One region of the Cedecea sp. genome, then DNA from elsewhere that is predicted to be linked to it. Evidence: predicted binding sites of a transcription regulator. Region 1 holds the regulator's gene; each other region holds the start of a gene.
What was found. Region 1 encodes CRP, which controls carbon source genes, mostly activating them, when cyclic AMP is high. Its sites were predicted from a motif close to ATGTGANNNNNNTCACAT; they were not measured.
Positions count from the first base shown of each region.

Region 2: a site for CRP is predicted at 1,827-1,844, ahead of VGM55_RS18255 (sugar transporter). Genes of this name have one in related genera too.
Region 3: a site for CRP is predicted at 2,015-2,032, ahead of VGM55_RS13910 (glutathione S-transferase). Genes of this name have one in related genera too.

Region 1 covers NZ_DASYBS010000153.1:14,973-18,091, forward strand. Annotated here, with positions in the region: gene VGM55_RS24350 (phosphoribulokinase) at 1-366, shown strand, start outside; gene VGM55_RS24355 (OsmC family protein) at 404-808, opposite strand; gene crp (cAMP-activated global transcriptional regulator CRP) at 1,122-1,754, shown strand; gene VGM55_RS24365 (YccS/YhfK family putative transporter) at 1,816-3,119, shown strand, end outside.
Region 2 covers NZ_DASYBS010000107.1:33,744-36,862, reverse strand. Annotated here, with positions in the region: gene tsuA (thiosulfate utilization transporter TsuA/YeeE) at 1-811, opposite strand, end outside; partial or broken gene VGM55_RS18260 (PhzF family phenazine biosynthesis protein) at 918-1,722, opposite strand; gene VGM55_RS18255 (sugar transporter) at 1,919-3,118, shown strand.
Region 3 covers NZ_DASYBS010000088.1:3,083-6,201, forward strand. Annotated here, with positions in the region: gene selA (L-seryl-tRNA(Sec) selenium transferase) at 1-1,081, opposite strand, end outside; gene VGM55_RS13910 (glutathione S-transferase) at 1,151-1,759, opposite strand; gene VGM55_RS13920 (PTS mannitol transporter subunit IICBA) at 2,378-3,119, shown strand, end outside.

The sequences.
Region 1 (3,119 bases):
ACCGGCGAGCGCGGCCATTCGCGGGAAGCGGTGATGGACTCCGTCGTGCGTTCGATGGACGATTACATCAACTTCATTACGCCGCAGTTCTCACGCACCCATATTAACTTCCAGCGCGTCCCGACGGTGGATACCTCTAACCCGTTTGCCGCACGTGCCATTCCGTCGCTGGACGAAAGCTTCGTGGTTATCCATTTCCGCGGGCTGGACGATATCGACTTCCCTTATCTGCTGGCGATGCTGCAAGGATCGTTTATCTCCCACATCAACACTCTGGTGGTGCCTGGCGGGAAAATGGGGCTGGCGATGGAGCTGATTATGGGGCCGCTGGTGCAGCGACTGGCGGAAGGCAGGAAGATTGCCTGATTCGGCAGAGGCGGCGTGAATGCCGCCTTTTTGATCTTTATGCTTCGATCACTTCATAGCTGTGGGTAATGTTTGCCGCTTTCCCAAGCATCAGCGCTACCGAACAATACTTTTCAGCAGAAAGATCGACCGCGCGCGATACGGCGCTATCCTTCAGCTCTTTTCCGGTAACCACAAAGTGCAGATTAATATGGGTGAACAGGCGCGGCGCTTCTTCACGGCGCTCAGAGGTCAGCTTGACTTCACAATCCATCACGTCGTGGCGACCTTTTTGCAAAATCGACACCACGTCAATGGCGCTACAGCCGCCCGCCGCCATCAGCAGCATTTCCATTGGGCTTGGCGCTTTATCACCAGAATTACCGTCCATCAAGATCTGGTGGCCAGAAGCGGACTCCCCGAGGAAGGTCATGCCTTCCACCCATTTAACACGTGCCTGCATTTTGCCTACTCCTGTTGAGAAAATATTCTTTCAGATTACGCGTCTACGTCAAAACTGGCAACGTAAGGCGATCCAAGTCATGCTGAAACGAGACAAGACAAGACACTTACCAAAAGCTATGCTAAAACAATTCGGATGCTGCTGCGATACAGAGACGTTTATGCCGCAAGCAGAGGAAACGACTAATTACAGGCCGCAGGATTGACCTGCCCGCCAGTTCCCAGGGTATGGGAAAATTTCACGATTGCAACGCCAGACAAGAGGTTCCGAGTCTTGTCTTTGGTAGCCAGTTTATAACAGAGGATAACCGCGCATGGTGCTTGGCAAACCGCAAACAGACCCGACTCTCGAATGGTTCTTGTCTCATTGCCACATTCATAAGTATCCGTCGAAGAGCACGCTGATTCACCAGGGTGAAAAGGCGGAGACGCTGTATTACATCGTCAAAGGCTCCGTAGCTGTTCTGATTAAAGATGAAGAAGGCAAGGAGATGATCCTTTCTTATCTGAATCAGGGTGATTTCATTGGTGAATTAGGCTTGTTCGAAGAAGGTCAGGAGCGTAGCGCCTGGGTTCGTGCCAAGACAGCCTGTGAAGTAGCTGAAATTTCCTATAAAAAATTCCGTCAGCTGATTCAGGTCAACCCGGACATCCTGATGCGTCTGTCTTCCCAGATGGCACGCCGCCTGCAGGTTACCTCCGAGAAAGTCGGCAACCTCGCCTTCCTGGACGTGACCGGCCGCATCGCACAGACGCTGCTGAACCTGGCTAAACAGCCGGACGCCATGACCCACCCGGACGGGATGCAGATTAAAATCACCCGCCAGGAAATCGGTCAGATCGTGGGCTGCTCCCGCGAAACCGTTGGCCGTATTCTGAAAATGCTGGAAGACCAGAATCTCATTTCCGCACACGGTAAAACGATTGTCGTTTACGGCACGCGTTAATTAGCCCCATAAAGGCGTGTCGCTTCGGTAACACGCCTTTTTTGTCTCTACAATTCAGGCTATGTGGAAGAGATTAATTTATCACCCGGAAGTTAACTACGCGCTGCGGCAAACGCTGGTGCTGTGTCTACCCGTGGCTATCGGCCTGGTCCTCGACAGCCTGCAAAATGGCCTGCTTTTCTCGTTAGTGCCTGCCTGCTGCAACATTGCCGGGCTGGACACGCCGCATAAACGCTTCTTCAAACGTTTGATCATTGGCGGCGGCCTGTTCGCCGTCAGCAGCCTAATCATGCAGCTTCTGCTGCTTTATACCCACGTCCCGCTGCCTGCGATATTAATCGTTATGGCCCTGCTGCTCGGCGTCACGGCGGAAATAAGCTCACTGCATGCTCGCCTGCTGCCCGCGTCGCTGATTGCCGCAATCTTCACGCTCAGCATGGCTGGTAACATGCCTATCTGGAAACCGATGGTGCTCTATATCTCCGGCACCATCTGGTACGGCGCGTTCAACTGGTTCTGGTTCAGACTATGGCGTGAACAGCCGCTCAGAGAGTCGCTAAGCCTGCTGTACCGTCAGCTTGCGGACTACTGTGAGGCAAAATACAGCCTGCTGACCCAGCACACCGATCCGGAAAAAGCGCTGCCTCCCTTACTTGCCCGCCAGCAAAAAGCCGTCGACCTGATAACCATCTGCTACCAGCAGCTGCATATGCTGTCGGCTAACCAGCAAAACGGCTACAAGCGCCTGCTGCGCGCTTTCCAGGTCGCACTGGATTTGCAGGAACACATTTCGGTGAGCCTGCATCAGCCAGAAGAGGTTCAGAAGCTGGTCGAGCAAAGTCATGCGGAAGCCGTGATCCGCTGGAATGCCCAAACCATCGCCGCGCGCCTGCGGGTGCTGGCAGACGATATTCTCTATCACCGCTACCCGACGCGCTTTACCATGGACAAACAGATCGACGCCCTGGAAAAGATCGCCCGTCAGAACCCGGATAATCCGGTTGGTCAATTTTGTCACTACCATTTCAGCCGCATAGCCCGGGTGCTGAAAACCCAGCGTCCGCTGTACGTGAGGGATTTAATGGAAGACAGGGAACGCCGACTGCCTTTCTTCCCGGCGCTGAAAAACTACCTTTCTTTCAAATCATCGGCGCTGCGCAGCTCCGCACGCCTGGGCGTAATGCTGACGATTGCCAGCCTGCTTGGGTCTTTCTTACATCTGCCTAAACCGTACTGGATCCTGATGACGGTGATGTTCGTGACTCAAAACGGCTATGGCGCAACGCGGGTACGTATTGTGCACAGGGCGGCAGGCACCATGGCTGGGCTGTGTATCGCCGGTATTACCCTGCACTTCCACGTTCC
Region 2 (3,119 bases), on a different contig from region 1:
TGCGGAATTCGCGGCTGGCTTTTGCCGCAATAAACGAGCCGATGAAAATCCCGAGCACCAGGAACACCCCCCAGTTCAGGTACTTGTCATCCCCCGCCACCAGATACTGCATGATGTTGGCGCTTGGCGAGGTAATACCCAGCCCAAAAATACGCCCGGTTGCCACGCTCAGCGGCCAGGCGAGGGTCGCTATCAGGCCAATCAGAATGGCGGTCACAAACGGATGCCAGCGCTTTTCAAACAATACATGTGCGAGCCCGGTTCTCTTCGGCGGCAGCGAGGCGATTTTCAGCTTCGGTTTGCGCAGCTCCTTGATAACCACCCAGGCTGTCACCGCCACCAGCAGCACGATAAACGGCCATACAGGCAGCCCGAAGGTGTCGGGAATGGAGTTGTGCTCCGTGCTGAGCGCCTGCACTTCTTTATTAAAGCCGGTTAAATGGCTGGAGCGCATCACCGCGCTGGTGAGCATATAGGTAAACAGCGCGATCCAGCTGCCAATCAGGCCTTCTCCCGCGCGATACCAGGTGCCCGTTGCGCAGCCACCGGCCATAACGATACCGATGCCAAAGACATAGCCGCCAAAGACGGTGCCAAACCACGGGAAAGCGCCCGCGTCATAGCTGAACTGACCGCTGGCTATCATGGCGAAGACGCCGATACTCTGAATGGAGATGGCAATAAGTAAGGCATAAAAGACGCGGTTATTTTTAGCGATATACATATCGCGGAAACCGCCGGTCAGGCAGAAACGGCCGCGCTGCATCACAAATCCCAGCAGCGCGCCGCATATCAGGCCACTTAACATCATGGTAATTACGCTTCTTAATTTTTTACGAAGCGATCATTATTCCTTTCCCGCTACGGCGAGAGCCAATAACAAAAGTGTATAATATATTCCAGCGGGTAATAGCCCCCTAGCGCAACAGCACTTTGCCAATCAGATAGGTCACGGCTTTGCCGCCAATCAGCACACGCTCGCCTTTATACTGGCAGCGCAAATCGCCGCCGCGATAAGAGACCTGCCGTGCCAGCAGATGCGTTTTGTTCAGCTTATCAGCCCAGTAAGGGATCAGCATGCTGTGGGTGGAGCCGGTGACGGGATCCTCTGGCACCGATTCGCCCGGGCAAAAGAAGCGGCTGACAAAATCATATTCACCTTCACCTTGCGCGGTGATACAGACCATTTTTTCCAGCGGGATCATGGCGTTGATATCAGGCTCAATAGCTTCGACCGCAGCCTGACTTTCCAGTACAACAACGTAATCTCTGCCAACGCGCAGCTCTTTGCATGCGCTCTTTGCATGCGCTAATTCCAAGCGTTGCCAGCACGTCTGGCCGCGGTGCAATCTCCTGCGTTTCCCATGCGGGGAAGTCCAGCGTAAGCCATTCGCCATTACGCGTGACGGTCAGCGGGCCGACAAAGCGCGTGCTGAAATGAATAATCGGCTCCGGGTAATCCAGATGCTCGAAAATAACGTGGGAAGCCGCAAGGGTAGCATGACCACAAAGATTGATTTCACCCTGCGTGGTAAACCAGCGCAGCTCAAAACCCCCATCGGTGGTGACAAAAAAAGCCGTTTCCGACTGATTGTGCTGCTGTGACATTTTCAGTAGCGTTTCATCCGGTAGCCACTCGCTAAGCGGGCAGACCGCAGCGGCGTTGCCACCAAAGGTGGTGTCGGCAAAGGCATCTACCATATAAAAGTCAATTGCTTGCATTGTAATAACTCCTGCTTTTCATTGTTATTTTCTCCCCGTCTACCATGACACACTCATTCGTACCACGCTGCTTTTTTTCCGGCTTTTTTCCAGCATCATTGAAAATGAGACATAAATCACAAAATGGGTTGTGCCGCCGATCTGATGGTTTTATGATCTGGCCATTCCTTCCTCTTATTAACCTGCGCATTCCCTTATGACAATCACTACCGTCTCACGCAAAACGGCGTGGCTACGGGTCGTAACTCTCGCGGTTGCCGCCTTTATTTTTAACACTACCGAGTTTGTGCCGGTTGGCCTGCTGTCAGATATCGCCCAAAGCTTTGGCATGGAAACCGCACAGGTCGGGATCATGCTGACTATTTATGCGTGGGTGGTTGCACTGATGTCGCTGCCTTTCATGTTGATGACAAGCCAGGTTGAGCGCCGCCGACTACTGATTTATATTTTCCTGCTGTTTATTGCAAGCCACGTGCTGTCGTTTCTCGCCTGGAACTTTACCGTGCTGGTCATCAGCCGTATCGGTATCGCCTTCGCCCACGCCATTTTCTGGTCCATTACTGCTTCACTGGCTATCCGCATGGCGCCCGCAGGCAAAAAAGCGCAGGCGCTGAGCTTACTCGCCACCGGCACCGCGCTGGCAATGGTGCTGGGCTTACCTCTTGGGCGCATTGTTGGGCAGTATTTTGGCTGGCGCACCACCTTTTTTGTCATTGGCGTTGTCGCGACCATTACGCTGTTCTGCCTGATAAAACTGTTGCCCAAATTGCCCAGTGAGCACTCTGGTTCACTTTCCAGCGTACCTAAGCTGTTCCGCCGTCCGGCGCTGGTCAACATCTATGCGTTAATCGCCGTGGTGGTTACCGCGCATTACACCGCTTACAGTTATATTGAACCTTTTGTCCAGCAGATTGCCGGGCTCAGTGCCAATTTCGCTACGCTGCTTTTACTGCTGTTCGGCGGCGCGGGTATCATCGGCAGCGTGCTGTTTGGCAAATGGGGGAATAAATATGCTTCGGGACTGGTTTCCGGCGCGATTGCGCTGATGGCAGCTTGCCTGGTCCTTCTACTGCCCGCGGCGCAAAGCGAGCTAACCCTCGCCGGGCTCAGTCTGTTTTGGGGCATTTCAATTATGATTATTGCCCTCGGGATGCAGGTGAAGGTTCTGGCCCTGGCGCCGGATGCCACCGACGTGGCGATGTCGCTGTTCTCGGGTATTTTTAATATCGGCATCGGCGCGGGCGCGCTGGTGGGCAATCAGGTCAGCCTGCATATTTCCATGGCGGATATCGGCTTCATTGGCGCAATTCCGGCGCTTGTCGCGCTGTTCTGGTCAATAATTGTGTTTCGCCGCTGGCCGGTGGCGCTGGAAGAGCAGCCCCGGCCGACGCATTAAC
Region 3 (3,119 bases), on a different contig from region 1:
CCGCGCTGCGGGTTAGCAGGCGCAGGGTTGGCAGACGTTCAACCAGCGTTTCCGGGTGCTGGTACAGCCGCAGCGTGGCCTCCAGCGCCGCCAGCGTCATTTTGTCGGCACGCAGCGCGCGCTTAAGCGGGTGGCTCTGGATACGCGCGATAAGCGCCTTTTTGCCAACGATGATCCCGGCCTGTGGGCCACCGAGCAGCTTGTCGCCAGAGAAACTGACCAGGCTCACGCCGTCGGCAATCAGCTGCTGCGGCATCGGCTCCGGCGGCAGGCCCCACTGACTTAGATCCACCAGCGACCCGCTGCCCAGGTCGGTGACGACCGGCAGGTTACGTTCGTTGCCCAGCGCGACCAGTTCGGCCTCGCTGACTGTTTTGGTGAAGCCTTCGATATGATAGTTGCTGGTGTGAACCTTCATCAGCAGCGCGGTGTTTTCGCCCGCGGCCGCGCGGTAGTCTTTCAGGTGTGTGCGGTTGGTCGTGCCGACTTCAACCAGCGTACAGCCCGCCTGGCGCATGACGTCAGGGATGCGAAACGCGCCGCCAATTTCCACCAGTTCGCCGCGCGAAACCACCACGTCGCCGCCGTTCGCACAGGCTGCCAGCATCAGCAGCACCGCTGCCGCATTGTTGTTGACGATGCAGGCGTCTTCCGCGCCGGTCAGTTCGCAAAGCAGGTCGGCGATGGCGCGATCGCGGTGGCCGCGTCCGGCGTCATCCAGCGAATATTCGAGCGTCACGGCGGAGCGCATGGCTTCGCTTACGGCATCAATGGCCGCTTCGGCCTGGAGCGCCCGCCCGAGATTGGTGTGCAGCACGGTGCCGGTCAGGTTGAAAACCGGCTGCAGCGCGCTGCGCTGGCTGGCCTCGAGTACTGCACGTGCTTTCTTTGCCCAGTCCTCACTCCAGTCCGGCAATGCGTTTGCGGTGCGGATGTGCTCGCGCGCTTCGCTCTGCAGCGTGCGCAGGGTGGTCACCACGCGAGTATGGCCGAACTCGGCAAGCAAGGAGGTAAAGGCGGCATCGCGCAGCAGGCGGTCGGTCGCCGGAAGATGACTAAAAAGCGTTTGAGTTATCGTCATGGCAGGGACTGAATTAGGAAATGTGTTAGCAATATTACAGGGGACAGCGTCCCCTGTCCTGGCAGCAGATCATGCCGTGGGTGGTTCGGTGCGGGCAAAACTCTCACGCTGGAACAGCTGTTCGACCAGCCTGACCAGGTGATGGCGGTTTACACACCAGCCCGGCGCGACGCGACGAAAATTAAGATAGCCCACGGCACAGGCCGCGGAAATATTGGCCAGATTGAGCGGCTCTGCCGTCAGCGTGCCGTCGGCGGCGTACTGCTCCAGCATATCCAGGGCGCGACCAATCTTCTCGCGTTGGCGGAACAATACCTCTTCAGACTGCTGCTCTACCGGGCGTAACTTCTCACGTACCGACGTTAACGCCGCGTCCAGAATACCGTCTGATAAGGCTTCAAGCTGGCGCACTTCCAGCGCCGCTTTCGGATCTTGCGGAATCAACGCTGGCGCAACGTTCAACAGCTCAAGGTACTGGGCGATGATCGGTGAATCAAACCAGCGTTCGCCTTCATCGGCGATAAGCGTCGGCACTTTGCCGAGCGGGTTATATTGCGGAGCCGGACTGTCGCCTACCCACGGGTTGACGTTAATAAACTCAAAGCTAAGGCCTTTCTCCAGCAGGATAACCGAGATTTTTCGCACGTAGGGGCTGGTGTAATTACCGATCAGTTTCATGACATTATCCATTTTTGCCAACCAGAGGTAAGTATGGAACAGATACCCAACATTGGTGAAAAAGTCTACGCCTGCCGCGCTTTAACGTAGTCGACGAAGGCGCGTAGCGCGCTGGGCATGTACTGGCGGCTTGGGTAATAAAACTGGAAGGGCGGAAGATCGGGCAGCCAGCCTTCCAGCATCGAAACCAGCCTGCCGCTTCGCTGTAATTTACTTTCATCCCGTGATTACGCTTCGTTTTTTGTCAACGCCTGGATTTTAACTGGATCACATTAGGATTAATCCTCCTCAAAATACTTTGTGAGTTAGATCACAAATAAATAACAAAGACGTCATAACTAAATGTGATGTTAGTCACATAAAAAGGTCAGTCAGGGTTAAAAATGCATCCGTGTACTTTTTTTACACAACGATTATGTGATCGATATCACTCAATATTGACGGGTGATCCCTGAATATTGGTGATCTAAGTCACATAATAAGGCGCTTGCTGGACAGCTTAACGATTCAGTGCCAGATTCGCGTCACTTTACTGCATCAGGCCGGCGACCCTGCCGCTACGTTAACAATAAACCTCGGGCTGCTTTTCAGCGCGGAACACCAACAAGGGGTATGTGTATGTCATCCGATATCAAGATCAAAGTGCAAAGCTTTGGTCGTTTCCTCAGCAATATGGTAATGCCAAATATCGGGGCGTTTATCGCCTGGGGTATTATCACGGCCTTATTTATTCCCACCGGATGGTTGCCAAACGAGACGCTGGCGAAGCTGGTAGGCCCGATGATCACTTACCTGCTACCGCTGCTGATCGGTTTTACCGGTGGTCGCCTGATTGGCGGTGACCGCGGCGGCGTCGTCGGTGCTATCACCACCATGGGCGTTATCGTTGGTGCAGACATGCCGATGTTCCTCGGCGCAATGATTGCAGGCCCGCTGGGCGGCTGGGCGATTAAGCACTTCGACAAATGGGTCGACGGTAAAATCAAATCCGGCTTTGAAATGCTGGTGAACAACTTCTCCGCCGGTATCATCGGGATGATCCTGGCGATTCTGGCGTTCCTCGGCATCGGCCCTGCGGTTGAAGTCCTGTCCAAAGTTCTGGCGGCAGGCGTTAACTTCATGGTGGTGCACGACATGCTGCCGCTGGCGTCTATCTTCGTGGAACCGGCGAAAATCCTGTTCCTGAACAACGCCATCAACCACGGCATCTTCTCGCCGCTGGGTATTCAGCAGTCCCACGAGCTGGGCAAATCCATCTTCTTCCTGATTGAAGCGAACCCGGGTCCGGGTATGGGCGTCCTGCTGGCGTACATGTTCTTCGGTCGCGGTAACGCTAAGCAGTCTGCGGGCGGCGCGGCTA